One region of the Streptomyces sp. NPDC028308 genome, then DNA from elsewhere that is predicted to be linked to it. Evidence: riboswitches for the same ligand, from Rfam matches in the RefSeq annotation. Region 1 holds a riboswitch; each other region holds the start of a gene.

Region 1 (6,961 bases):
GACCGGGCCTCTCGCGCCCGTACCCGGTGGTCACGCGCCCGTACTCGGCGGGCCCGCACCCGGGGAAGGCGCGGGGCTGCGGCGGGCCGAGGGCGGTCGGGGCCCGCCGGTCGTCCGGGTCGGCGGGGGTGAGCGGTGTCAGCGGGGCGTCGCGGCCGGCGCCGGTCCCAGGACCCGTAGCACCCAGCGGTAGTGGCGTACGGCCTTCGCGATCCCGAGCAGGCCCGTCAGCCACAGGATCAGCCCGATGCCCATCCCCAGGACGACGTCGCTGTGCGCGTCGCGGCCCGGCTCGGCGCCCGAGACCGCCGCGAGCGACGCCCACAGCCCGATCGCGCACATGACGGTGGACGAGAGCAGCCAGAAGAGGCTGAGGCCGGGGGAGCGCAGGCGGGCGTCCGTCGGCGGGTGACTGTCCAACACCAGCCAGGCGTCGAGGAGTTGCTCGATCTGGCGGTCGCGGCGGACGGCCACGGCGACCGCGACGACGGGCGGGGCGAGCGAGGCGAGCCCGAGGATCGCGAAGATCGGCCCCAGCACCACGCGTGTCGGATCACCCTGCTCGAACTGCTGGAGCGGCAGCACCAGCAGCGCCCACCCGATGATCGCCACGAGCGACAACAGCCACAGCAGCAGCACCCGGTGCACCCCGAGGCTTCGCGCCCGCAACTCCTCCAGGGCCCGCCCCCGGTCGGCCAGCAGCGCCGACCGGTCCGGCCAGGTCCGCAGCTGCCAGGGCGGCGGAAGCGGCAGCAGGGAAGGGGACATCGGGACCTCTCGGACGGCGACGGGCGGCGATGCCGCTGGACCACGACGGACGGTGCGCGTCTGCGGTCGACGCTACCGCGCGAACGTGGCCATGCCATCAGCGCGTACCCGCGTCCGGCCGGAATCCTCCGCCTGCCGTACGGGGTCCTCACACCACCCGCGTAGCCCCCGCAAACGGCATCTCGTCGATCGGCGCCAGTCGTACCGGCGCCGACGGGTTGGGGGCGTGGATCATCCGGCCGCCTCCGACGTAGATGCCCACATGGCTGATTCCCGAGTAGAAGAAGACGAGGTCCCCCGGCTGGAGTTCGGCGCGCGAGACCCGCCGGCCGGCCCCGATCTGGGCGTACGTCGTGCGGGGCAGCGACACGCCCGCGGCGCGGTACGCGGCCTGGGTGAGGCCCGAGCAGTCGAAGGCGTTGGGGCCGGTGGCGCCCCACACGTAGGGGCTGCCGAGCTTCTGATAGGCGTACGCGACCGCCTCCGCCGCCCGGGAACCGGGCGCCTTGGCCGGGGTGGCACTCGTGCCGGTGCCGGACGGGAGGCCCGCCGTCTCCCGTGCGCCGGCCCGCGAGGCGTGCCCGGTGCCGCCGCCGTCCGCCGAGAGCCGCGCCCGCTGCTCGTCCGTGAGCCGGGACAGCAACCGGCGTGCCTCGCCCAGCTTCGTGTTGACCGTCTTCTTCTGCCGCTTGAGCTCGGCCTGCCGGGACTTGAGGGAGGTCAGCTCGACGCGGGCGGCGCCCCGCAGCTGCTCGATCTCGCGCAGCTGCTTGCGTACGCGCGCCACGGCCGCGGCCTGCCGGCTTCCCGCACGTTCGGCGAAGGCGGCCCCGTCCAGGTACCGGTCGGGGTCCTCGGACAGCGCGAGCTGCACGGCGGGGTCGAGGCCGCCGGTGCGGTACTGCGCCGTGGCGATCGAACCCAGCGCGTCCCGGGCCGAGTTGAGGCGGTCCGTCCTGCGGGCCGCCTCGTCGCGCAGCGTCCTGAGCCGCCGCTCCCCCTTGTCGGCCTTCTCCTTCGCCCCGTTGTACTTCTCGGTGGCGACCTCCGCCTCCTGGTACAGCTTGTCGACCTTGGCCTTGACCTGCGCCGGGGAGAGCTGCGGTTCGGCGTGTCCCGTCCCCTCGAAGGCGGTGGCCGTCGTCGCGCCCGCGAGGGCGAGGGTGGCGGCGGTGCGGGCCGTCTGACCGCCGAGCGAGCGTTGTCTGGGCTTGCGGTGCGATGCCACGAGGGCACACATCCTTTCGCGAAGACTCGTTCCGCACGGCCGCCCGGCGGGGCACGGCGACGCGTCCGGCGACGGCCCGCACAGGGGGAGCGGGGCGCCGCCGGACCTTTCGGCGGAAGCGACCGGTTGCCGCCCCTGGCCCGGGCGGCGGTGGAGAGCCGGTCACCTGGGGGAGGACGCTAAACCTGAGCGTGAGCGGCCGGTGACGCCATGTGCGGAAGTGGCGGGAGAGGTCCGCCGGGTGACCGGATGTGACCGCGCTCCCGGTCCGTGGGCGTCGGCTTGACGCTGAGTGCTGACCGAAGCGGGGATTTTCCGACGGGGCCCGAGACCCTGGTGCTATGAGCCCACTGGGCGGTCGTGAGAGGTGTCGCGTGACCGCCGAGACGGAGGTGAACACTGCGGCGGGTGGGTCCCGTGGGGTGCGACCGACCGGGGGGCCGGACGGCTGCCGGAGCCGGAAGCGGGTCGCTGGAGACGGCTACCGGAGCCGGAGGGAGGGCTGGTGGAGGCGGCCGGCGGGGCCCCGATTAGGCTCCGGCGCATGGACGTACTCATCCATCTCTTCGTCGGCCTGCACATCATCGGCATCGCCGCGCTCCTCGGCGGCTTCCTCACCCAGATGAAGGCGATGGGCCAGGGCACGGCCCGCTTCGTCCCCGCGATGCTGCACGGCGCGCTCACCATGCTGGTCACCGGAGTCGTGCTGGTCGGTCTCAACCAAGCCGACGACAACTCGCTCGACAACGTCAAGCTCGGCGTGAAGCTGGCCCTGCTGATCGTGATCCTCGGGCTCGTCTACGTGAAGCGCGACGAGGAGAAGGTCGACAAGGGCGCCTTCGCCGCGGTCGGCCTGCTGACCGTCGCGAACATCTTCATCGCGGTGCTCTGGACCTGACGGCGCCCGCCCGGGGAACCCTGGGCGACCGGCCCGACCGGCCCGACCGGCCCGACGGCCGCGCCCGGCGTGACCCCATGGTCATCGGCAGGCCCGGCGGCCGTGTCCGGTGCGACCCGGGGGCCGTACCGGACACGAACGCGAGGGGGTGCCGGCGTGGTGGCGTCCCCTACGCGGGGCGCACCACGCTGTGGATCGACGAGGTGCCGTCGTAGTAGATCGACTCCTCGCGGACGTACGCGCCCGGCTTCGGGGCGTGGATCATCATGCCGTTGCCGATGTACAGGCCGACGTGGCTGATGTCGTCGTAGAAGAAGACCAGGTCACCGGGCTTGATGTCGGAGAGCGGGACCGTGGTGCCCGCGTCGACCTGGTCCCAGGTGGTGCGCGGCAGGGAGACGCCCGCGGCCTTCCAGGCGGCCTGGGTGAGACCGGAGCAGTCGTAGGAGTCCGGGCCGGTCGCGCCCCACACGTACGGCTTGCCGACCTGGGCCCGCGCGAAGGCGATGGCCTTGTCGGCCGTGGTGGCGTACGCCGGGTCCTCCGCCGTGCCGCCCGCGCCGGCGTCCGAGTCGCCCTGGTCCTGCTGGGCGGTCTCCTCGCGGCTCCGCTCCTCCTGCGCGGCCTGCTGCCTGGCCAGTTCCTCGGCCTTGCGGTCGGCCTCCTCGCGCTTCTTCTCCTCGATCGCCGCGAGCCGCGCCTTCTCCTCGGCGGTGAGCTTCGAGAGCAGTCCGCGGGCGTCGGCGAGCTTCCGCTGCACCTCGGCCTTGGTCGACTTGAGCGTCCGCTGCGAGGTGGTCAGCTTCTCCAGGCTCTCGGAGGCCTCCGCCCGCTTCTTCGCCGTCGCCGCCTGCTCGGTGACGTAGTCGTCCACCGCCACCTTCTGGCGGCTGGTCAGACGGCCCATGAGCTGGGTCTGGTCGAAGTAGTCCTGCGGGTCGTCCGCCAGCAGGAGGGTCGCGGTGTCGGGGGCTGCGGCCCCGGTGCGGTACTGGGCGGCGGCGTACGAACCCAGCTCCTCGCGCGCCGTGTTGAGCTTCTCGGTGCGCTTGGCCACGTCGTCCAGCAGGGTGTCGACGCGCTGGCGCTGCTTGGAGCTCTTCTCCTTGGCCGCGTTGTACTTCTGGGTGGCCGTCTCGGCCTGGTGGTAGAGGTCGTCCACCTTCTTCTGGACTTCCTCGAGACTCGGCCTGGGTTCGGCCGAGGGCGCGGCGTTCGCCGTCTGCGAGAGCAGGGCCACGGACGTGAGGGCCGCCGTGGCGAGGCCCGGGGCCCGGACACCCGCTACGCGCGTTCCCGCAGGACGCCATTTGCGATGCGACGCCAAGAGAGGCGACTCCTTCCACGATCCGCCTACCGAGTTAGCTGTCGGGTTCGGGCGGGTGGTTCGGAAGGGTTGCCCTACGGTCCGCGCCCGACAAGGCGGTCGGACCGATTCACCCCAAGGTCGGTGGGTCCCCGGCTCCGGTTGCCGCGTGGGCGCGCCGGACTCGGCGGAGGCCGCGCGGCCCGGCGTCGTTCGCCGGTTGGGTCGGGCGGCCTGACCGGCACGCTAGCCAACGCGTGTGGCTTCTGTGAAGGTTGATGTTCGATATGCCCGATACGTTTTCGTGACCTTTTTCGCGGGGACCGGGTCGCGCCGCCGTCGCGGATCGTTTTCCGGCTGATTGTCCTGACATGTGCGCCTTCCTCGGCGGACGTGGTGTGCGTCTCGTCCGGCCGTCACCCCAGGTGACGGGGTGGTTCCGGACGGCGAGAGCGGCCGGGCGGCGGGGGCGGCACCGGACGGAGCGGCACGCTGCCCGACGGGGCGAAGCGGCGGCCCGGGTACGGGAAGACGGCGGGCCTGGCGAGTGGTGCGGGGGCGATGCGCCTACGAGGGGAGCGGGGCGGCGGTGACCGGCGGGCCGGTCCCGGAATGCGGCGGAGTTCCCGAGGTGGCCGCGGGGTGTCAGTGGGGCGGCCTAGACTCGGAAGGCGATGAGCAGCCTCTTTGACGACAGCTTCCTGGCGGACCTCAAGCCCTCCGGGGCCCACGAGGAAGAGCCCCCGCCGCCGCCCGAGGACGGGACGCCGGAGCACCTCCCGGACGACCTGTTCGGCGGCCGCTTCGACGCGCCCCCGAGCAGGGACGCGTACTACCGCGACGGCGCCGCGCGCCCCGCGGTGGACCCGGCGGCGCTGCTGGACGGGCTGAACGAGAACCAGCGGGCGGCCGTGGTGCACGCCGGTTCCCCGCTGCTCATCGTGGCAGGCGCCGGATCGGGCAAGACCCGCGTGCTCACGCACCGCATCGCGTACCTGCTGGGCGAGCGCCATGTGCACCCCGGCCAGATCCTCGCGATCACCTTCACGAACAAGGCCGCGGGCGAGATGAAGGAGCGCGTCGAGCAGCTCGTCGGCCCGCGGGCCAACGCGATGTGGGTGATGACCTTCCACAGCGCCTGCGTCCGCATCCTGCGCCGCGAGTCGAAGAGGCTCGGCTTCACCTCCTCGTTCTCGATCTACGACGCCGCCGATTCCAAGCGCCTCATGGCCCTGGTCTGCCGCGACCTGGACCTCGACCCGAAGCGCTTCCCGCCGAAGTCCTTCAGTGCCAAGATCAGCAACCTGAAGAACGAGCTGATCGACGAGGAGGACTTCGCCGCCCAGGCCGCCGACGGCTTCGAGAAGACCCTCGCCCAGGCCTACGCCATGTACCAGTCGCGGCTGCGCGAGGCCAACGCCCTCGACTTCGACGACCTGATCATGACGACGGTCAATCTGCTCCGCGCCTTCCCCGACGTCGCCGAGCACTACCACCGCCGCTTCCGGCACGTGCTGGTCGACGAGTACCAGGACACGAACCACGCCCAGTACGCCCTCGTCCGCGAGCTCGTCGGCACCGCCGAGCACCCCGTGGACGTGCCGCCCGCCGAGGGCGACCTCGGGCCCGCCGAGCTGTGCGTCGTCGGTGACGCCGACCAGTCGATCTACGCCTTCCGCGGCGCGACGATCCGCAACATCCTCCAGTTCGAGGAGGACTACCCGGACGCGACGACGATCCTCCTGGAGCAGAACTACCGCTCCACGCAGACGATCCTGAGCGCCGCCAACGCCGTCATCGAGCGCAACGAGAGCCGCCGCCCGAAGAACCTGTGGACCAACGCCGGCGCCGGCGCACGCATCACCGGCTACGTCGCCGACACGGAGCACGACGAGGCACAGTTCGTCGCCGACGAGATAGACCGCCTCACCGACGCGGGCGACGCCAAGGCGGGAGACGTCGCCGTCTTCTACCGTACGAACGCCCAGTCCCGTGTCTTCGAAGAGGTCTTCATCCGCGTCGGCCTGCCGTACAAGGTCGTCGGCGGCGTCCGGTTCTATGAGCGCAAGGAGGTCCGGGACGTCCTCGCGTATCTGCGCGTGCTGTCGAACCCGGAGGACTCCGTCCCGCTGCGCCGCATCATGAACGTGCCCAAGCGCGGCATCGGCGACCGGGCGGAAGCCATGATCGACGCCCTCGCCCAGCGGGAGAAGATCAGCTTCCCGCAGGCGCTGCGCCGCGTCGACGAGGCGTACGGCATGGCGGCCCGCTCGACGAACGCCGTCAAGCGGTTCAACACGCTGATGGAGGACCTGCGGACGGTCGTCGAGTCCGGCGCCGGTCCGGCCACCGTCCTGGAGGCCGTCCTCGAACGCACCGGCTACCTGGCCGAGTTGCAGGCCTCGACCGACCCGCAGGACGAGACCCGCATCGAGAACCTCCAGGAACTCGCCGCCGTCGCCCTGGAGTTCGAGCAGGAGGCCGGTGAGGGCGAGGCCGCGGGCAGCCTCTCCGAGTTCCTGGAGCGGGTCGCGCTCGTCGCCGACTCCGACCAGATCCCCGACGAGGAGGACGGCAACGGCGTCATCACCCTGATGACCCTGCACACCGCCAAGGGCCTCGAATTCCCGGTCGTCTTCCTCACGGGCATGGAGGACGGCGTCTTCCCGCACATGCGCGCACTCGGCCAGACCAAGGAGCTGGAGGAGGAGCGGCGCCTGGCGTACGTCGGCATCACCCGCGCGCGGGAGCGGCTGTATCT
Region 2 (6,961 bases), on a different contig from region 1:
ATCATCCAGCCGGAATTCCTGACCCTGGCCGCGACCCGTCTGAAGCCCGGCGCCGTCCTCCACTGCGCGACCGACTGGGAACCGTACGCCGAGCAGATGCTCGACGTGCTGACCGCGCACCCGGACTTCGAGAACACCCAGCCGGACGGCGGTTACGCGCCACGTCCCGGCTTCCGTCCGCTGACCCGTTTCGAGGGCCAGGGACTGGACAAGGGCCATGTGGTGCACGACCTGCTGTTCCGCCGTGCGGAGCACCGGGCCGAGGACCGGAACGAACGCCAAGAGGAACACGCTGACCAACCCCCCGCCGGCGACTGAGGCACCGCACGGCCCCCACCGGGTGCCGTCGCGGGCAGCGCCCCTCCCTCGTTAGGGTCGATGCCGTGGCCACCTTTCCTCCGTACCCGACGTACCCCACCGGCTCGGCCGACGGTGCGCTGCGGCATGCGCACTGGTGGCAGCACAGATGGGTGCGTTACGGCGCCCTGGTCACCCTGCTCGCGCTCTCCGGACTGGTCATCCTCGCGCTGGTCCGCCGGCAGACCGGCACCCAGGGCTTCCTGGTGGGCCTCGGCCTCGCCGTGCTGCCGGTCCCGCTCCTGCTGGCCGCGTTCCGCTGGCTGGACCGCGTCGAACCGGGCCCCTGGCGGAACCTGCTCTTCGCCTTCGCCTGGGGCGCCTGCGCGGCGGCGCTGATAGCGATCGTCGCCAACAGTTTCGCGACCCGGTGGATAGCGACAGCGACCGCTGACCCGTCCGGCGCCGACACGCTCGGTGCCACCGTCATAGCGCCCGTGGTGGAGGAGTCCGCGAAGGCGGCCGCCGTGCTGCTGGTCTTCCTGTTCCGCAGACGGGACTTCACCGGGATCGTCGACGGGGTCGTCATAGCCGGGGTGACCGCCACCGGCTTCGCCTTCACCGAGAACATCCTCTACCTCGGCAACGCCTTCGGCACCGACCAGCTCAACGGCGGCCGGGGCCTGGCGTCGGTGACCGCGGCAACCTTCTTCGTGCGCGTGGTGATGTCCCCGTTCGCGCACCCGCTGTTCACCGTCCTCACCGGCATCGGCTTCGGCATCGCCGCGCTGTCCGCGGACCGCCAGCGCCTGCGCCGGGTGCTGCTGCCGCTGTCCGGACTGCTGCTGGCCATGGGCATGCACGCGGTGTGGAACGGCTCCTCGTCCTTCGGCGAGTACGGCTTCTTCGCGGTCTACGCGGCCTTCATGGTCCCCGCGTTCGGCCTGCTCACCTGGCTGGTCATATGGACGCGCCAGCGGGAACTGCGCACCGTGCGCGCGGAGCTGCCCGCGTACGCCGTGGCGGGCTGGCTGACGGCGCCCGAGCCGTTCGTCCTGGGGTCCATGCGGGCGCGGCGTTTGGCTCGCGACTACGCCGCTCACCATTTCGGCAAGGCCGCCGCCCGGTCGGTCGCCGAGTACGAGTCCTACGCGACCTCGCTGGCGTTCCTGCGGCACCGCGGGCGCGCCGGCCGCGCGAGCGCCGACTTCGTCGTACGGGAGAGGGAGCTGCTGCACGAGCTGTGGCGGCGCCGGGAGGTAGCCCGGCCCTCCCTCGCGTACGCGGCCCGGGCGTCCGCCCCCGCGGTCGTACCGCCCTGGCCACCGCTGTACGCGCCGCCGCCCGTCCACCCGTACGCCGGCCCCCCGTCGGCGTACCCGGCGCCCCACCCGGGCCACGACCCCTACGGCGCGTACAACCCGTACCGCTCGTAGCGCGACCGGGGCGGAGCGACCGGCGGGACCTGTCTAGGGTCTGTCGTTTGGATCAGGCCGGCCGTGACGGACGGTTCGTCCCGGCCGACCCGAGCGGGGTCTGGTGCGTGCAGCTGCAAGGCGGAGGAGGGAGTCGAAGCGATGGGGGTCCCCCCGCTCGAGCGGAGCCGAGAGTGGGGGAGTCGGCGACCGACGACAACGCCGCAGATGTGCGTGCCAGACCCCGCGACACCGGCCTGATCCAAACGACAGGCCCTAGGCGGACGCCTGCGTCAGCGTGGCCAGCTCCGCGTCCGTCAGGGTCAGGTCGGCCACCCCGAGGAGCGCCGGGAGCTGCTCGACCGTCCGGGCGGAGGCGAGCGGCGCCGCCACCGTCGGCCGGTCGGCGAGCCAGGCCAGGGCGACCGTGGCCTGCGGGACGCCCCGGGACCCGGCGATCTCGTCGAGCGCGGCCAGCACCCGCGTCCCGCGCTCGGTCTCCAGGTGCTTGCCCGCGCCGGCGGCCCGCGCCGAGTCGACCGTCGTACCCGGGCGGTACTTGCCGGTGAGGAAGCCGGAGGCCAGGGCGTAGTACGGGACGGCGGCGAGGCCGGAGCGGGAGGCGATCTCCTGGAGCGGGCCCTCGTAGGTGCGGCGGGAGACGAGGTTGTAGTGCGGCTGGACGGCGACGTAGCGGACCAGGCCCTCGCGGTCGGAGAACTCCAGGGACTCCTGGAGCCGTTCGGGCGAGATGTTGGAGGCCGCGACGGCGCGCACCTTGCCGGCCCGCACCAGTTCGTCGAGCGTGCCGATGATGTCCTCGACGGGGACCGAGGGGTCGTCGTAGTGCGTGTAGTACAGGTCGATGTAGTCCGTGCCCAGCCGGCGCAGCGAGGCGTCGGCGGCGGCCCTGAGGGTGTCGGGCGCCAGCCCCTTGTACGCGGGGTGCGCGCCGGCCTTGGTCGCGAGGACGATGTCGGAACGGTTGCCGCGCGCGGCGAACCACCGGCCGATGACGGTCTCCGACTCGCCGCCCTCGTTGCCGGGAGCCCACGAGGAGTAGGTGTCCGCGGTGTCCACGAAGTTGCCGCCGGCCGCCGCGTAGGCGTCCAGCACGGCGAAGGACTGCGCCTCGTCGGCGGTCCAGCCGAAGACGTTGCCGCCGAGGGCGAGCGGGAAGACCTCGAGGTCTGACGGGCCGAGCTTGCGGAGAGAAGTCATGGACGATTTCAACATCGTCCGCGGTACCGCCTATTCCGCGAGCCCGGCCGGCGGACCTACGGGTTGAGGCCCTTGCTCTGCAGCCACGCCATCGGGTCGATGCCGGTGGCGGCGCCGCCCGCGTGGACCTCCATGTGCAGGTGCGGCCCGGTCACGTTGCCGGTCGCGCCCACCCGTCCGATGACGTCACCGGTGGCGACCTTCTGGCCCACGCTGACGCTGATGGACGACTGGTGGCAGAACCAGACCTCGGTGCCGTCCTCCAGGGTGAGGATGGTGCGGTAGCCGTACGAACCGGCCCAGCCCGCCTCGGTGATGGTTCCGGTGTGCACGGCCTTGATCAGCGTGCCGGTGGGCGCCGCGAAGTCGAGGCCGGTGTGGTAGCCGGAGGACCACATGGAGCCGGAGTCACCGAAGCGCGAGGTGAGCGTGTACGAGGAGGTCGGCAGCGCGTAGCTCTTGGCGAGCTCCGCGAGGCGCTCCGCCTCGGCCTTCTCCTTGGCCTCCTGCTCCGCCTTCTTCTTGGCGGCGGCGGCCTTGGCCTCGGCCTCGTCCTGGGTCTTGGCGGCTTCCTCGGCGGCCTTCTTCACGGCGGCGGCCTGAGCCGCCTCGGCGGCCTTGAGGTCGACCTGGTCCTGCTGCGACTCGGCCTGCTGCATGATGCGGGCGCGCAGGGCCTCGCCCGCGTCGGTGGTGCCTCGCGCGGTGTCCGAGTTGGTCAGTCCCGCGGTGGTGAGCGGGGTGGCCGAGCCCTTCGGTGCGCCGGCGTCGGAGCCGTCCGATATCAGGCCCTTGGCCGAGTCGGCGACCGATGACAGGTCGGGCATCGAGATGGACACCGGCGGCTTGCCGCTCTGCGCGGTGGCCATGCCGCCCGCGCCGACGGCGGCGATGACGCCTACGCCGAGGACGGTGGAGCTGCGGGCGAGTCCTCCGCCGCGCTGCTTGGAGACGCGGTGCCGGCCACGGACGGGACGGACGGAATCCTCGGTGGGATTCCACTCCTCCCAGGGGCCCTCGTCGTTGCCGCGGCCGTAGCCGAAGGTGTTGCTCTGCTGGTCACTCGGCGCGAACGAGGTTGACTGGGCAGGCCGGTTGGACGCCACGTGGGCGCGCTCCTTTCCTTCCTTCTCGCCTACCGGGTTAGCTGACGGGTTCGGAGCAGGAAGGTCTCCTACGCGCGTCGACCAGGGTGCACCGCACCGCGGAAGACGCTCGATTCACCCCAAGTTGGTGGTTCCCCGGTTCCCTTGCGGGATTCGGCGCGTGCGCACGGAGCCATCTCTTGTGACGGCTGGGACGACCGCGCTGCGTTATCGAACGTTAATAGACTCGGGTCCCGTATTCCAAGCTGTTCCGACTGATCATTAACGTCTTCGTCACGGACTTACGGGTCACGGGCGGTGAAAACCGGGCGAGTTGACCCTGCGGGCTAAACCTCATTTTCGCTGACGGTTCGTCAGTTGTTATGCGCAGCGGTGCTACTCGATCACTCGCGGTGACCTCGGCCCCTTCTCCCGCCCCGGTGACTCACGGCCGCCGTACGGCCAGCAGCGCCAGATCGTCCGTCGTCCCGTCTCCCGTGTGCCGGTGCACGTCCTTGATGAGGGTGTCGAGCAGCGCGTCCGGGTCGCGGAAGACCCGTCCCGCGAGACGGGCCGCGGGGTCGTAGAAGCGGCCCTCCGGGTCGCGCGCCTCCGACAGCCCGTCCGTGTAGACGAGGAGCGTCGCCCCGCCCGGGAACGGCACCACGGCGGCACGGTCGGGCCAGGTGCCCAGCTCGCCCATCCCGAGCGGCAGCGCGGAGTCCGGCCCCTCCAGCGTGCGCAGGGTGCCGTCCGCGTGCAGGAGCAGCGGCGGGGGATGGCCGCGGTTGACGACGCGCACGAAGCCGTCCCCGTGCGGGACCTCCGCGAGAACGGCGGTGGTGAACCCCTCGAAGGCGTCCAGCCCGTCGCGCCGCGTCCCCTCGCGCGCCAGCGCCCGTTCCAGCCGCTGGGCGACCGCCTCCAGCGTCGGCTCGTGCTCGGCCGCCTCACGGAACGCCCCGATGACGACGGCGACGGCCGTCACCGCGCCCATTCCCTTGCCCCGCACGTCCCCGACGACCAGCCGCACCCCGTACGGGGAGTCCTGCACCGCGTACAGGTCGCCGCCGATGAACGCGTCGGCCTGCGCCGCCTCGTAGCGCGCCGCCACCTCCAGCCCGCCGATCCGTTCCTCCGGGCGCGGCACCACGGCGCGCTGGGCGGCCTCGGCGATCTCGCGGGCGGAGGCGAGCCGCCGGTCGGTGCGGCGGACGAGCATGTTGATGAGCACGGCGAGGACGGTGACGGTCGCCACGGTGACCAGCTCGGTGACCGCCTCCGCGTGCGCGACGATGCCGAGGTCGACGTGCACGGCGAGGACGGCGGCGACCGTGGCGAGGCCGGTGAGGACCGTGCCGCGCAGCGAGAGCAGCGGCGCGGCGACCAGGGGCGCGGCCGTGAAGAAGGGGGCGGCCGTGAACTGCGACGGGGTGAGGTAGTCGTAGAGGACCCCGGCGACGATCAGCAGCGCGGGCAGGGCGCGCACCACGGTGCGCGCGTACGAGATCCGGCGGGCGGGCCGCTCCGGGGCGGGCGGTGACGGGACGCCCAGTCCGGGATCGGGCACCGGATCGCCGGGCAGCCGTCCCCCGGCCCGTTCGCGCCCTCCGGGAAGCGGTTTCCGGCCGCCGTCCACGAGGCCCGCTCCGAGGTCCGGCCCGCCGCCGGGCACGCGGTCACGGGGGTCTGGCGCGGCCCGGTCGTCGGCGTCGGAGAACCGGCCGCCGGCCCCGCCGGACCCCGGTTCCTCCGGCCGTCGCGCGCCACCTCGCTGCCCCACCCGTCCAGGCTTCCCGCCACGGGGGCGGGCGGCGACCGGTGTGGACCGACCGGATGACACCGATGGGAGCGCCGGCGGGCCCGGCCCGGGAAACGACTCAGGGCCGGAACTCGATGATCCGAGTTCCGGCCCTGGGCCTTCAGTAGCGGGGACAGGATTTGAACCTGCGACCTCTGGGTTATGAGCCCAGCGAGCTACCGAGCTGCTCCACCCCGCGTCGTTGAGACCAGTGTACGCCATCGGCGGGGGCGCGGACGCACGCCTGCACCCGGCCACCCCCGCGACCTGCGAATTCGGCTCCTGCCGGGGGTCAGGCGGCCGGGTTCCCGGCGTGGGTCAGGGTCTCCCAGGACACGAACAGATCGTCCGTTCCGGCGGGCCGGGTCCGTTCGACGAGCTTGCGGGCGGCCGGGACGCGGACGTCGAGCCGGCCCTCCAGGTGGTTGAGGGCGACCTCCATGTCGGGCCCCATGTCGCGGTCGACCTTGCCGCCGCACAGCCAGCCGGGCGGCGTCTCGCCCAGCTGGTAGCGGGCGTGGAAGGTGAGCGCCGCGCGCAGCCGGTCCTCGACCTCGCGGTACAGGTCGACGCCCTGGTGCCAGGCGGTCTCGGCGATGTGGGCGGTGGCGGCGAGCGCGTACCCCACGTGCTTGAAGTTGCGGCAGGTCTCCTGCGCGACCCCGTCCGTGTAGCGCTTCTGCCCGAACCAGTACGTCGTCATCTTCTGCGGGGTGTCCACCGTGCCGCCCGCCGGGGCCATCGGCAGCTGCCCGTCCTGACGCAGGTAGAAGTAGGCGGGGACGCGCTGCCGGAAGCGCGCGAGCGCGGCGTCGAAGGCCCGGTGGTCGTCGAGGAAGACGGCGATGCCGATGGCGGCGTCGGTCATGACGAGGTCCCAGTTGCCGTTGAAGTCCGGGACCGGCTTGGTGACTTCGGGCTGGTACACCGTCCGCAGCATGCGCCGGAACCGCTCGACGCCCGCCGCCGGCCAGTGGGCCTTCGTGTGCCGCACGATCTCCCCGGCGCGGGCCCAGGTCGATCCCGCCCAGGCGGTCTGCAGTCCGGCGTTGGCCTCGGTGTGCCGCCGCACCCGGTCCGACCAGGCGTCCATGATCTCGATCGCCTTGGCCGCGTGCTCCGGCCGGCCGGTGACGCTCCAC
Region 3 (6,961 bases), on a different contig from region 1:
CAGTGCTGGAGGCACATCTTGACGGCGACCTCGACCGAGACCGAACCGGAGTCGGCGAGGAAGACGTGCTCCAAGCCCTCCGGAGACATGTCGACAAGACGCTTCGCCAGCCGCACGGCGGGCTCGTGGGTGAGCCCGCCGAACATGACATGGCTCATCCGGTCCAGCTGGCCGCGCACCGCGTCGTTCAGGACCGGGTGGTTGTAGCCGTGGATCGCCGACCACCACGACGACATCCCGTCGATCAGCTCGCCCGAACCGTCGGCCATCCGCAGCCGCACGCCGCTCGCCGACTCCACGACGAGCGGCGTCTGACGGCCCGGCATCGGACCGTAGGGGTGCCAGACGTGCCGCCGGTCCAGGTCGAGCAGTTCCGGCACGGACAGCTCAGGCATTGGGCGCGAGGTCCGTTCCGGCACCCCGTCGGCGGACCGCGACGAGGTCGGTCCGCGCCTCGCTCGCCTGCGGCGCGGCGGCCGACCCGCAGACACCGCCGCCACCGCCGCCCTCGTGCGACCCGCAGCCCGCCTCGGCGTGCGACCCGCAGCCCGCGCCCTCGTGCGAGCCGCAGCCCGCGCTCTCCCGGGAACCGCACCCGCCGGCCGGCGCGCGGTGCTCGGGCAGCGTGACCTCGCCCGCACCCTCCACCTCGAAGCCGGCGTCCGCGATCATCTCCAGGTCGGCCTTGCCTGCCTGGCCCTCGCTGGTGAGGTAGTCGCCGAGGAAGATCGAGTTGGCCAGGTGCAGCGCGAGCGGCTGCATCGTGCGCAGGTGGACCTCGCGCCCGCCGGCGATCCGGACCTCGACGTCGGGGCAGACGAAGCGGACCATCGCCAGGATGCGCAGGCAGCGCTGCGGGCTCAGGTTCCACTCCTTGGCGAGCGGGGTGCCCTCGAACGGGATCAGGAAGTTCACCGGAACGGAGTCGGGGTCCAGCTCGCGCAGCGCGTAGACGACCTCGACCAGGTCCTCGTCGCTCTCGCCCATGCCCGCGATCAGGCCGGAGCACGCGGACAGTCCCGCCGCGTGCGCCTTCTGCACCGTGTCCACGCGGTCGGCGTACGTGTGCGTGGTCGTGATGTCCCCGTACGTCCCCTCGGACGTGTTCAGGTTGTGGTTGTAGGCGTCCGCGCCCGCCTCGCGCAGCCGCTCGGCCTGCCCGTCGGAGAGCAGCCCCAGGCAGGCGCACACCTCGACGCTCTCGTTCTGGTCCTTGATTGCCTTGATGGTGTCGGAGACCCGGTCCACGTCACGGTCCGTCGGACCGCGCCCGCTCGCCACCAGGCACACGCGCTTGGCGCCGCCCGCCAGGCCCGCCGCCGCGGCCTGCGAGGCCTCGTCGGGCTTGAGCCAGGTGTACTTCAGGATCTCGGCCTTCGAACCGAGCCGCTGCGAGCAGTAGGAGCAGTCCTCGGGACACAGACCGGACTTGAGGTTGACCAGATAGTTGAGTTTCACCCGTCGGCCGAACCAGTGACGGCGCACCTTGCCCGCCGCCGCCACCACGTCGAGCAGCTCGTCGTCGGACGTGGCCAGCACGGCCAGAGCTTCGTCCCGGGTCGGCAGCTCGCGCCGAAGCCCCTTGTCCACCAGCGTGTTCAGCAGGTCCATGAGGTCCGATCCTTGCCTATGCGACCGCCCGGGGCCAAGGAGAGTTTGCACAACAGAGACCGTTCGAGGTGTGGGTATTGCCACATCCTGGGCGGCGAGCCGGGCGGCTAGGGTCTGTGCACTGTCCACAAAACGACCTCATCAGGGCCCGGAGGCGCCAGCATGGCCGCATCGCCGTTCGCGTGGATCGACGAGCAGGCGGAGCACCGCCGCCGGGCGGGTCTCGTCCGCACCCTGCGCCCGCGCCCCGCCGACTCCCCGCTCCTCGACCTCGCGAGCAACGACTACCTGGGCCTCGCCCGCCATCCGGAGATCACGGAGGCGGCGGCCGAGGCCGCGCGGCGCTGGGGCGGCGGCGCCACCGGCTCCCGGCTGGTCACCGGCACGACGGAGCTGCACGGCGAACTGGAGCGGGAGCTGGCCGACTTCTGCGGCTTCGAGTCCGCGCTCGTCTTCTCATCGGGGTACGCCGCCAACCTCGCGGCCGTCACGGCGCTCGCGCCGCACGGCTCGCTGATCGTCTCCGACGCGGGCAACCACGCCTCGCTGATCGACGGCTGCCGGCTGGCCCGCGGCACGACACAGGTCGTCGCGCACGGCGATCCGGACGCGGTCCGCAAGGCGCTCGGCACCCACGAGGGGCCGGCCGTCGTCGTGTCGGACACCGTCTTCTCGGTGGACGGGGACGCGGCACCGCTGGCCGGACTCGCCGCCGCCTGCCGGGAGTACGGGGCCGGTCTCGTCGTCGACGACGCGCACGGCCTCGGCGTGCTCGGCGAGGGCGGGCGCGGTGCCGCGGAGGCGTCCGGTCTGGCGGGCGCGCCCGACGTCGTCGTCACCGTCACGCTCTCCAAGTCGCTGGGCAGCCAGGGCGGCGCGGTCCTCGGACCGGCCGCGGTGATCGACCATCTGGTCAACGCGGCCCGGACCTTCATCTTCGACACCGGCCTCGCACCGGCCGCGGCGGGCGCGGCGCTGGCGGCGCTGCGGCTGCTGCGCCGTGAACCGGAGCGGGCGGCACGTGCACGGCGGGTGGCGGGCACCCTGCACACCCGGCTGACGGCCGAGGGCCTGGAGGCGGTCCGGCCGGACGCCGCGGTGGTGTCGGTGCGCGCGCCGTCCCCGGAGCGGGCGGTGGCGTGGGCGGCCGGCTGCCGGGAGGCGGGTCTCGCCGTCGGCTGCTTCCGGCCGCCGTCCGTGCCGGACGGTGTCTCGCGCCTGCGGCTGACCGCCCGCGCGGACCTCGCCGAGGGACAGATCGAGCACGCCGTACGGGTGATCAGCCGGACGCGGTGAACGCCCCGGGGACCAGCCCGGTACGGCGAGGCGGGTGGTGCGGGGCTCAGCCCAGGGCGGCGATGAACCCCTCCCAGGCGGCCGGGGCGAAGAGCAGGGCGGGCCCCGCGGTGTTCTTCGAGTCGCGGACGGCGACCAGCCCGGCCCAGGGGCCCGGTCCCGGTCGCGCGGTCTCCACGCAGTTGTTCATCCCGGTGCTCCGGCTGCTGCGCAGCCAGCGCACGCCGTGCAGGGACGTGCTGGAAGGTACGTACCGAGGCAGTGCGGACATGAAGACTCCTCACGCGCCGTCACGTATCGCGGCGATGTAATCCACGGACTCCTCGGGCGAAAGGGCGTGGATCCGAAGGGTGTTGAAGGCCTCCGTATAGGCCTGGAGGTCTTCTTTCCGTTCGAGATGGAGGCTACTCGTCATGTGGTCAAGAACAACCACATCCAGATCAGAAGTGTTCGGAAATGAGAAGATTACGAAAGGCCCGGTGATTCCGATGTGGGCTCCGGTCGCGAAGGGGAGGACCTGGAGGCGCACGTGAGGAAGGTGCGCCGCCTCCAGCAGCCGTTCCAGTTGGCGTTCCATCACCGCAGGTCCGCCGACCGTCCGCCGCAGCACCGCCTCGTCGAGCACGGCGCTCAGTTCCAGCGGCGCATTCGAACACAGCACGTCCTGACGGGCCAGCCGTACCTCCACGAGCGTGTTCAGCTTTCCGTCCTCCAGCCCCTTCACGGCCGCCCGGGTGACCGCTCGGGCGTACTCGGGTGTCTGCAGCAGGCCCGGTACGACGGACGTCTCCAGCGTGCGCATGGTGCTGGCCTGCGACTCCAGACTGATGAAGTCCCGGTACGCAGGCGGGAGTACACCGCGGTAGGCGTGCCACCAGTGGTCGCGCCCGCCGCCCTCGGAGCCCGCCAGCCCGATCAGCAGCTCCCGCAGCCCGGGGTTCTGCACGCCGTAGGCGTCGAGGAGCCGGCGCACGTCCGGCGGCTTCGCCCCGCTGGTGCCGGTCTCGATCCGGCTCACCTTCGACTGGTGCCACCCGACGAGCCGGGCCGCCTCGCCGCTCGTGAGTCCCGCCCGGGTGCGCAGGGCGCGCAGTTCGGCGCCCAGCTTGCGGCGCCGCACCGCTGGACCGTGTCGCATGGCCGTCTCCTTCCGCCCGGTGAGCGGCGTTCACGGCGACGGTAGAGGATGAGCCCGGGACCCGGCCAAATGGGTTCGCTCGCCGCAGAGTTCACCGCTTCGAGCGACAGATATATGCATATCTTGGTGGATGGCGCCCGTGAGGCGTGCGGTGATGGCAGTCTGGCGCGAAGCACCAGTCCGGGACCGTACTCGAACCATCCGCTCCGTGTCGGACTACGGGTCCCGTGGGAAAGGGACGACGTCGCCATGGCAGATCACCAGGAAGCATCCGTCACTCTGCCGAGCGATCCCGCCTCGGTCTCCGCGGCCCGGAACTACGTCACCGGCGTGCTCGCCGAGTGGGGTCTGCCGGGTGACTCCGACATCGCCGAGACCGTACGCCTGATCGTGTCCGAACTCGCCACCAACGCCGTCCAGCACACCCTCGGGCAGTCCCCGACCTTCACCGTCGACGTCGTGCTCGACCGCGACGAGCAGCTGCGCATCGGCGTCACCGACAGCCACCCGCGCTTCCCGAAGCGGCTGCCCGCGGCCGTCCAGCAGGACAACGGCCGCGGTCTCGTGATCATCCGCTGGCTCACCGCCGAGTGCGGCGGAAAGATGAGCGTGCGGCCCACCCGGGAGGGCGGCAAGACGGTCGCGATCGAGCTCCCTTGGTCCCTCCCGGCCCAGCCGGTCACGGCGGGACAGGAACCTTGACGCGGCACCCGGCCACGCCGTCCCCGCGTACGCGTCGCGCGCCCCGTCCGGAGACGCTCCCCGCCGCCGGGGCCCTCAGGGCCGTCACCGGCGCCCCATCGGCCCGTCCTGCCCCTGTTTGCCCACCGGGGCCCCCTTCGCCCTCAGAGAGCGCCTTACGAGCCTGGGCAGGACGCCCCACAGCGTCACGCAGACGGCCAGCGTCCCCGCCGCCGCGGCGATTCCCGCCCCCCGCCCCAGCGTGACGTCCACGACGAGCAGCACGGAGCCGGTGAAGGCCAGCGTCAGGACGCACAGCCCTGCGGAGGCGAGAGCGGAGGAGACCCGCACGATGGTGGCCTTGGCGTTCTGCTGGAACAGCGACCGGTGCAGGGCGGCCGGCGCGACGAACAGGGCGGCGGCCAGCACGGCGAGGAGCAGCGTGGTGACGTACGTGGCGCGCTGCACCGTGTCGAGCGACGGGAACCGCTGGGTGAACGCCAGGGTCAGCAGGAACGCGAAGAGGATCTGCACGCCCGTCTGGACGACGCGCAGTTCCTGGAGCAGTTCGGCGAAGTTGCGGTCCGCGCGCTCCAGGGACGTCTCGTTCCGCGCGGAGTGAGGGTGTCGGTCGGCCATGGACGGACGTGTATCCGCTTCCGGCCCCGGTCACGCCCTCGGAGGGCGACGGCGACCGCCGCCGCCCTCTACGGGCGGGTCAGCCGACCCGGCCGTACCAGACGCTCTTCGTCCAGATCTTCGTGAGCTTCACGACCTCTCCGGTCTTCGGCGAGTGCCAGATCCGTCCCTTCCCGGCGTAGATGCCGACGTGGTAGACGTTCCGGCCCGAGTGGAAGAACACGAGGTCTCCGGCCTTGCGGTGCGAGGCGGAGACGTGATGGGTCTTGTTGTACTGCGCCGCGGCCGTACGAGGCAGCTTCTTGCCCGCCTTCTTGTACGAGTAGAGCGTGAGCCCGGAGCAGTCGAAGCGGCGCGGCCCCGTCGCGCCGTACTTGTACGGAGCACCCTTCTTGGAGGCCGCGATCTGGAGTGCCTTCGTCGCCGTCGAGGCCGCGGCGGCGTCGGATGCGACGCCGGGGACCACGAGGCTGCCGCCGACGGCGGCGATGGTGAGGGCCGAGGCCGTACCGGCCCGGGTCCACAGCGACGGGACACGATTGAGCGCAGTCATGCGCAACCCTTCGTCAGCCGCCTGTGAAGGATGACCTGTCGGATTCGGGCTGGCGAAGTTGCCCGGCCGCGGTGTGCGGCTTCACCCCAAGGACCACGCGGATTGCTCCGGCGGCCCGTCGTGCTGGGTCCTCCACTCCTGCCGATCCACTTCTGTCGACCGGTCATCCGGGCGGCGGCAGGACTCGGCGTCCGCCCGGACCGCCCCGCCGCTGCGGCGGGGGCTTGTCGTCGGAGGGATCTTCACTCATGGATGTCGGAAAATCCGAACGGAACCGGGGATTTGTGGGGTTACTCACCACTCACCCGTTCGGGTGGACACCCCCCATTTCGAACGGGGGTTGGGGGTGTCGACCATGCGCGCACCTGCGGCGGAACGCCTCATTCCGCCCTTGGTGTACGCGCGTTGCGCAACTCGGGAGGGCTGGAAAAAGGGGGCGCGTCTACGCCGTTGGGGGGTACGCCTTTTGGTGCGTTTGTGTCCCGGGCCGGACACCGCGCGCCGGCGGCGGGGACCGGCCCGGGATGGGGGTGCGTCAGTTGTCCGCCGGGGGCGGCAGGGTGACCCTGGCCGCTCGCCGCTCACCGTCCAGGACCCGCAGGGCCTGGGCCAGGGTCGGCGCGTGGACCTCGCTCTCGCCCCGCTGGTGCATCAGAGTGAGCGCGTCCCGCAGTGCGGCGGCTTTCACGACCAGCGCCTGGGCGGCCCGCAGGCCGCGGTAGGTGTCCCCGGGGCGGGCCGGATTGATCCGGCCCAGCAGGTCGACGACGTCGAGGTAACGGTCGATCAGCTCCGCCTCGGCGCGGGTCAGCGCGGGCAGGGGAGGCAGTTCGGGCGGCAGCATCGGCGCCTCACCTTCCGCCGGTCGCGGGGCGCGAGGACCGGTGGCGCGGCACGACCCGGTCGACCAGCCCGTACGCCACCGCCGCCGGGGCGTCCAGGACCGTGTCCCGCTCGATGTCGGCGGCGATCCGCTCCCGGCTCCGCCCCGTGTGCCGCGCGAGCAACTCCTCCAGCGTGTCGCGGGTGCGGGCCGTCTCCGC
Region 4 (6,961 bases), on a different contig from region 1:
GGCACGACGGCAAGCCCGCACCGCGCGACGGCTCCCTGCCGGACATCATCGGCGAGCAGCTGCGCGAGGTAGTCGAGGAGGAGGTCCCGGCCCGCGCGCTGATGGCCGCCTACCGCCTCCCGGAGGACGGCACACGCGCGTGTGACGCGGCCGACGTGGCGCTGACCGTCCTCGGCGGCGGCGAGTCGTCCCGCCTCTACAACCGGCTCGTACGCCGGGACCGTACCGCCGTCGCCGCCGGGTTCGGCCTGCTGCGGCTCGCCGGGGCACCCTCCCTGGGCTGGCTCGACGTGAAGACGTCCGGCGACGTCGAGGTGCCGGTCATCGAGGCGGCCGTGGACGAGGAGCTCGCCCGGTTCGCCGAGGAGGGCCCCACGGCCGAGGAGATGGAGCGCGCCCAGGCCCAGTTGGAGCGCGAGTGGCTGGACCGGCTCAGCACGGTCGCCGGCCGCGCCGACGAACTGTGCCGCTACGCCGTCCTGTTCGGCGACCCGCAGCTGGCCCTGACCGCCGTGCAGCGGGTGCTCGCCGTCACCCCCCAGGAGGTGCAGGAGGTCGCCAAGGCCCGGCTGCGCCCCGACAACCGCGCGGTGCTCGTCTACGAGCCCGTCGCCGCCGAAGAGGCGCAGGCCGCCGAAGCCACCGACGAGGACGAGGAGTCGGCCAAGTGACCGAGCTCGCGACCATGGAGTTCCACCCGCAGCCCCAGGCCGGCGAGGCCAAGCCGTGGGCGTTCCCGGCGCCCGAGCGCGGCACGCTCGACAACGGCCTGACGCTGTTGCGCTGCCACCGCCCCGGCCAGCAGGTCGTCGCCGTCGAGGTGTTCGTCGACGCGCCCCTGGAGGCCGAGCCCGCGGGCCTCGACGGTGTCGCCACGATCATGGCGCGCGCGTTCTCCGAGGGCACCGACAAGCACTCCGCCGAGGAGTTCGCCGCCGAGCTGGAGCGCTGCGGCGCCACCCTCGACTCGCACGCCGACCACCCGGGCGTCCGCCTGTCCCTCGAAGTCCCGGTCTCCCGGCTGGAGAAGGCGCTCGGGCTGCTCTCCGACGCGCTGCGGGCACCGGCGTTCGCGGACAGCGAGATCGAGCGGCTGGTGCGCAACCGGCTGGACGAGATCCCTCACGAGGCCGCCAACCCGGCCCGCCGTGCCGCCAAGGAGCTCTCCAAGGAGCTGTTCCCGGCCACCTCGCGCATGTCGCGTCCGCGCCAGGGCAGCGAGGCGACGGTCGAGAAGATCGACGCGGCGGCCGTACGCGCCTTCTACGAGAAGCACGTCCGCCCCGCCACCGGCACCGCCGTCATCGTCGGCGACCTCACCGGGATCGACCTGGACGCGCTGCTCGCGGACACCCTCGGTGCGTGGACCGGCTCGTCGGCCGAGCCGCGCCCGGTGCCGCCGGTGACCGCGGACGACCGGGGCCGCGTGATCATCGTCGACCGCCCCGGTGCCGTGCAGACGCAGCTGCTCATCGGCCGCGTCGGAGCCGACCGTCACGACCGCGTGTGGCCCGCCCAGGTGCTCGGCACCTACTGCCTCGGCGGCACGCTCACCTCGCGCCTGGACCGCGTCCTGCGCGAGGAGAAGGGCTACACCTACGGAGTGCGGGCGTTCGGCCAGGTGCTGCGCTCGGCCCCGGACGGCTCGGGTGCCGCGATGCTCGCCATCAGCGGCTCCATCGACACGCCCAACACGGGTCCCGCCCTGGACGACCTCTGGAAGGTCCTGCGCACGCTCGCCGCGGAGGGCCTGACGGACGCGGAGCGCGATGTGGCCGTGCAGAACCTCGTGGGGGTCGCCCCGCTCAAGTTCGAGACGGCGGCGGCGGTCGCGAGCACGCTCGCGGACCAGGTCGAGCAACACCTCCCGGACGACTACCAGGCGACCCTCTATCAGCAGCTCGCCGCCACGGGCACGGTGGAGGCCACCGCCGCGGTCGTGAACGCCTTCCCGGTGGACCGGCTGGTGACCGTCCTGGTGGGCGACGCCGCGCAGATCGCGGAGCCCGTGAGGGCGCTCGGGATCGGTGAAGTCAGCGTCGTACGAGCCGAGTAGGACCGTGCGGACAAGGACCCCGGTGACCGAGAGGTCGCCGGGGTTCTCGCGTTTACCCGTGGTCCATCCGGGGTTTCGCGCGCGCTTACCCGACTTCGTCCTCAATATGTCCGTATTGCTAGGTGGTTGCCCTTCTGCCCTGTGGCATGCACTACAAAAACCGCGATCCGTTTGTCGATCGAAAGACGCCCCCCTTAGCGTCAATCCGGCTGTTCGTCAGGCAGTGCGCCGCGTCCGCGGCACCGGACAGTCATCGCCGAGTCCCCGTACGGCGCGAGCCAGGGGAGCCGGGGACCCATCGCAGTCCCTGGGGTGAATCGGGCGTCCTTCCTCGCGGAGGAGGCCCGTAGGAGACCTTCCTGCTCCGAACCCGTCAGCTAACCCGGTAGGCGAGAGGGAAGGAAAGGACCAGCCCCTTCATGGCGTTCACCCGTGCCACCGGGAAGCATCGTCGTCCGAGCCGGATCACGCGGACCACCAAGAGTGCGGCGGGCGTGGCGGCTCTCACCACCACCGGTGTCATCGGAACCCTGGCCGCCCCGGCGTTCGCCGCGGACACCGCCGTCCAGCAGACCGGGCTCACCCAGGCCATCACGATCGGCGACACGGTCGCCGAGCAGATCGACGCGCAGGCCGCCGCCCAGCAGCACGCCGCCGAAGAGGCCGCGGCGCTGAAGAAGGCCGAGGAGGCCGCGCGGCAGCGCGCTCTGGCCGAGGTGAAGGAGGAGCGCGCGGCCAAGGCGCGCGCCGCCCGCGCCGCCGAGCGCAAGCTCCTCAACACCTTCGTCGCGCCGATCGCAGGCTCCTACGTCTCCACCGGCTACAAGACCGGTGGCAGCCTCTGGTCCTCCGGCAGCCACACCGGCGTCGACTTCCACGCCGCGTCGGGCACCGTCGTCCACGCCGTCGGCGCGGGCACCGTCGTCACGACCGGCTGGGGCGGTGCCTACGGCAACCAGGTCGTCATCAAGATGCACGACGGCACGTACACCATGTACGGCCACCTGTCGTCCATCAGCGTCACCGAGGGGCAGACGGTCACCCCGGGACAGCAGATAGCCCTCTCCGGGTCCACCGGCAACACCACCGGACCCCACCTCCACTTCGAGGCCCGTACGACGGCCGAGTACGGCTCGGACCTCGACCCCGTCTCGTATCTGCGCTCGCACGGCGTCAGCCTCTGACACCCGTACGACTTCCGAAGGCCCCGGCTCCGTGAGCCGGGGCCTTCGTCGTTTCGAACGGCCCTCTGTCCAAAAAATAGCCATGGATTCCGGTCCGCCGTCGGAAATTCCGTCCCGCTGCAATAGAGTCACTGAATGGGCGTCAATCGACGGCGTTTCGCGATGATTAAGGCGGAGGTCCGCTCATGCGCATTCCGGCGCACTCGGTATGCACGGCGATCCGTGACGACATCGTCGCGGGTGTCTACGAGCGCGGCGGCCGGCTCACCGAGGAACTGCTCGCCCGCCGCTACGGCGTCTCGCGCGTCCCGGTGCGCGAGGCGCTGCGCACCCTGGAGGCCGAGGGCTTCGTCGTCACCCGGCGGCACGCGGGCGCGTGCGTGGCCGAGCCCACCGAGCAGGAGGCGGCCGACCTCCTGGAGATGCGGATGCTGCTGGAGCCGCTGGGCGCCGCGCGGGCCGCGCAGCGCCGCACCGAGGCCCACCTCAAGGTGCTGCGCGGACTGGTCAGGCTGGGGCAGGAGCGGGCCAGGAGGGGCCACAGCGAGGATCTGCGGTCCCTGGGGGTCTGGTTCCACGAGACGCTCGCGCAGGCGTCCGGAAGCCCCGCGCTCACGTCGACGCTCGCCCAGCTGCGGCACAAGATCGCCTGGATGTACGCGGTGGACGCCCCTGCCAGTCCCGCGGAGTCCTGGGCCGAGCACGGCGGCATCGTGGACGCCGTCGCACGCGGGGACAGTGAGCGGGCGCGCGCCATCACCGCGCTGCACACCGAGCGCGCCGGCTCCGCGCACCGCTTCCGCTCGCCTGGCCGGGGCGACCTCGCGGACCGTGTGAGGACTTCGCAACATCCCGTAAACACGTCGGGCCTGCGGCATTAACAGAAGCGCCGTATACAAAGAGGGATATGTGGCGGGGGAGTATTTCCGCTGCCTTCTTTTCCGTGCGCCGGTAATTCACGGGGGCGCTTTTTCCGCATGCTCCGGACGCCGTGTTCGGGCCGGGAGCGGAAAATGGTCGGGGGCGGTGCACGGAAAAGACCCGGACGGAGGCGGGGGCTTCCGTCCGGGCATGGAAAACGGCGAAGCCGCGTCGGCCCGGTCCGGGTTCGACGCGGCTTCGCCGCATGCGGGGTGTCCGCGGGGTCAGACGGTCTCGGGAAGCTCGTCGAGACCCTCGGAGACCAGCTTGGCCAGACGGTCGAGCGCGGCGTCCGCACCCTCGGCGTCGGAGGCCAGGACGATCTCCTCGCCGCCCTGGGCGCCGAGGCCGAGGACCGCGAGCATCGACGCGGCGTTGACGGGGTCGCCGTCCGCCTTGGCGATCGTCACGGGGACGCCGGAGGCCGTGGCCGCCCGGACGAAGATGGAGGCGGGGCGGGCGTGGAGGCCCTCGGCCCAGCCGACGTTGACGCGGCGCTCAGCCATGTGATGCTGCCCTTCGAGTGTTTCAGGGTTGTCTAGACCAGTGTCCCATACGGTGGAGCGTGTCCCGGCGGCCCGCGAACGGGACCCGGGCGGACTCCGCCTCCAGGATGCCCCCCGAAGCCGCCGCCGGACCTGCCCTCAAGGGGTGTCGCGCGCCCGGGCCTGCGCCGCGACGGTGTCGGACCCGCGCCGTACGCTGGGCCCCATGCAGACGTCGTCGGACCGGCACGAGTACCCCGCCCACTGGGAGGCCGACGTGGTGCTGCGCGACGGCGGCACCGCGCGCATCCGGCCCATCACGGTCGACGACGCCGAGCGGCTGGTCAGCTTCTACGAGCAGGTCTCGGACGAGTCGAAGTACTATCGCTTCTTCGCGCCCTACCCGCGCCTGTCCGCCAAGGACGTCCGCCGCTTCACGCACCACGACTTCGTGGACCGCGTGGGACTCGCGGCCACCGTCGGCGGCGAGTTCATCGCCACCGTGCGCTACGACCGCATCACCCCCGACGGACTGCCCGCCTCCTCCCACCCGGCGCCCGCCGGCCCCGACGGCGGACAGGCGCCCCCCGTCTCCGACGAGGCCGAGGTCGCCTTCCTCGTCCAGGACGCCCACCAGGGGCGCGGCGTCGCCTCGGCCCTCCTCGAACACATCGCGGCGGTGGCCAGGGAGCGCGGCATCCGCAGGTTCGCCGCCGAGGTGCTGCCGGCCAACAGCAAGATGATCAAGGTGTTCACGGACGCCGGCTACCAGCAGAAGCGCAGCTTCGAGGACGGCGTCGTCCGGCTGGAGTTCGACCTGGAGCCGACGGACCGCTCACGCGCCGTCCAGTGGGCGCGGGAGCAGCGGGCCGAGGCGCGGTCCGTGCAGCGGCTGCTCGCGCCGGGCTCGGTGGCCGTGATCGGAGCGGGCCGCACCCCCGGGGGAGTCGGCCGCAGCGTCCTGGACAACCTGCGCGACGCCGGCTTCACCGGCCGCCTGTACGCGGTGAACCGGGCGTTCGAGGAGAAGGAGCTGGCCGGCGTCCCGGCCCACCGCTCCGTCCGGGAGATCGCCGAGCCCGTCGACCTGGCGGTCGTCGCCGTCCCCGTGGAACAGGTGCCCGAGATCGTCGCCGAGTGCGGTGTGCACGGCGTGCAGGGACTCGTCGTGGTCTCCGCCGGATACGCGGAGAGCGGTCCCGAGGGACGCGAGCGCCAGCGCGAGCTGGTCCGCCAGGCCCGTACGTACGGCATGCGCATCATCGGGCCCAACGCCTTCGGGGTCATCAACACCTCCCCCCGGGTGCGCCTCAACGCCTCCCTCGCGCCGGAGATGCCGCGCGCCGGCCGGATCGGCCTGTTCGCCCAGTCGGGGGCGATCGGCATCGCGCTGCTGTCCCGGCTGCACCGGCGCGGCGGCGGCGTCACGGGCGTCACGGGCGTGTCGACGTTCGTCTCGTCCGGCAACCGTGCGGACGTGTCCGGCAACGACGTGCTCCAGTACTGGTACGACGACCCGGACACCGACGTCGCCCTGATGTACCTGGAGTCCATCGGCAACCCCCGCAAGTTCACCCGGCTCGCCCGGCGGACCGCGGCGGCGAAGCCGCTGGTCGTCGTCCAGGGCGCGCGGCACGGCGGGGCCGCCCCGCAGGGCCACGCCGTACGGGCCACCCGGCTCCCGCACGCGACGGTCTCCGCGCTGCTGCGGCAGGCCGGCGTCATCCGCGTCGACACGATCACCGAGCTCGTCGACGCGGGGCTGCTGCTGGCCCGCCAGCCCCTTCCGCAGGGCCCCAGGGTCGCGATCCTCGGCAACTCGGAGTCGCTCGGCCTCCTCACCTACGACGCCTGCCTCGCCCAGGGACTGCGCCCGCTGCCCCCGCTCGACCTGACGACGGCGGCCTCGGCGGACGACTTCCACGACGCGCTGGCCCACGCGCTGGCCGACGACGACTGCGACGCCGTGGTGGTGACCGCCATCCCGGCCGTGGGGGAGACGTCCGCGGCCGACGCGGCGCTGGCCGAGGCGCTGCGCTCCGCCGCCACGGCCGCTCCCGCCAAACCGGTGCTCGTCGTCCACGTCGAGCTGGGCGGTCTCGCCGAGGCGCTGTCCGCCGCCGCGAGCACCGCCCCCCAGCCGGCCGGGGCCCGGACCTCCCCGGCACCCTCCGAGCGGACCGCCGGGACGCCGCGCCCGGCGGAGCGCGCAGCCGGCGACGACCTCGCCGCGAGCCCCCGCCTCATCCCGGCGTACCCCGCCGCCGAGCGGGCCGTCCGCGCCCTCGCCGAGGCCGTGAAGTACGCCCAGTGGC

The links. A riboswitch is a leader RNA that binds a small molecule or an ion and turns the genes downstream of it on or off. The one in region 1 is predicted to bind cyclic di-AMP.
Region 2: linked by a shared signal. The riboswitch ahead of ACZ4VA_RS32150 (M23 family metallopeptidase) and the one ahead of ACZ4VA_RS22565 (C40 family peptidase) in region 1 are both predicted to bind cyclic di-AMP.
Region 3: linked by a shared signal. The riboswitch ahead of ACZ4VA_RS13095 (C40 family peptidase) and the one ahead of ACZ4VA_RS22565 (C40 family peptidase) in region 1 are both predicted to bind cyclic di-AMP.
Region 4: linked by a shared signal. The riboswitch ahead of ACZ4VA_RS08180 (M23 family metallopeptidase) and the one ahead of ACZ4VA_RS22565 (C40 family peptidase) in region 1 are both predicted to bind cyclic di-AMP.

The regions. Positions count from the first base shown of each region.
Region 1 is NZ_JBVHTO010000009.1:327,995-334,955, forward strand. Features, by position in the region: gene ACZ4VA_RS22550 (hypothetical protein) at 139-768, opposite strand; gene ACZ4VA_RS22555 (C40 family peptidase) at 917-1,996, opposite strand; gene ACZ4VA_RS22560 (hypothetical protein) at 2,541-2,894, shown strand; gene ACZ4VA_RS22565 (C40 family peptidase) at 3,064-4,221, opposite strand; cyclic di-AMP (ydaO/yuaA leader) riboswitch at 4,229-4,386, opposite strand; gene pcrA (DNA helicase PcrA) at 4,875-6,961, shown strand, end outside.
Region 2 is NZ_JBVHTO010000015.1:19,263-26,223, forward strand. Features, by position in the region: gene trmB (tRNA (guanosine(46)-N7)-methyltransferase TrmB) at 1-318, shown strand, start outside; gene ACZ4VA_RS32140 (PrsW family intramembrane metalloprotease) at 384-1,733, shown strand; gene ACZ4VA_RS32145 (aldo/keto reductase) at 1,989-2,933, opposite strand; gene ACZ4VA_RS32150 (M23 family metallopeptidase) at 2,990-4,039, opposite strand; cyclic di-AMP (ydaO/yuaA leader) riboswitch at 4,051-4,208, opposite strand; gene ACZ4VA_RS32155 (PP2C family protein-serine/threonine phosphatase) at 4,464-5,801, opposite strand; tRNA gene ACZ4VA_RS32160 (tRNA-Met) at 5,945-6,018, opposite strand; gene ACZ4VA_RS32165 (alginate lyase family protein) at 6,112-6,961, opposite strand, start outside.
Region 3 is NZ_JBVHTO010000005.1:116,466-123,426, forward strand. Features, by position in the region: gene ACZ4VA_RS13060 (adenosylmethionine--8-amino-7-oxononanoate transaminase) at 1-395, opposite strand, end outside; gene bioB (biotin synthase BioB) at 388-1,611, opposite strand; gene ACZ4VA_RS13070 (8-amino-7-oxononanoate synthase) at 1,774-2,907, shown strand; gene ACZ4VA_RS13075 (DUF397 domain-containing protein) at 2,954-3,178, opposite strand; gene ACZ4VA_RS13080 (helix-turn-helix domain-containing protein) at 3,188-4,045, opposite strand; gene ACZ4VA_RS13085 (ATP-binding protein) at 4,295-4,747, shown strand; gene ACZ4VA_RS13090 (DUF6328 family protein) at 4,832-5,365, opposite strand; gene ACZ4VA_RS13095 (C40 family peptidase) at 5,445-5,918, opposite strand; cyclic di-AMP (ydaO/yuaA leader) riboswitch at 5,922-6,086, opposite strand; gene ACZ4VA_RS13100 (hypothetical protein) at 6,454-6,762, opposite strand; gene ACZ4VA_RS13105 (ATP-dependent Clp protease proteolytic subunit) at 6,770-6,961, opposite strand, start outside.
Region 4 is NZ_JBVHTO010000003.1:120,242-127,202, forward strand. Features, by position in the region: gene ACZ4VA_RS08170 (M16 family metallopeptidase) at 1-671, shown strand, start outside; gene ACZ4VA_RS08175 (M16 family metallopeptidase) at 668-2,056, shown strand; cyclic di-AMP (ydaO/yuaA leader) riboswitch at 2,301-2,463, shown strand; gene ACZ4VA_RS08180 (M23 family metallopeptidase) at 2,476-3,240, shown strand; gene ACZ4VA_RS08185 (GntR family transcriptional regulator) at 3,426-4,121, shown strand; gene ACZ4VA_RS08190 (HPr family phosphocarrier protein) at 4,386-4,667, opposite strand; gene ACZ4VA_RS08195 (bifunctional acetate--CoA ligase family protein/GNAT family N-acetyltransferase) at 4,873-6,961, shown strand, end outside.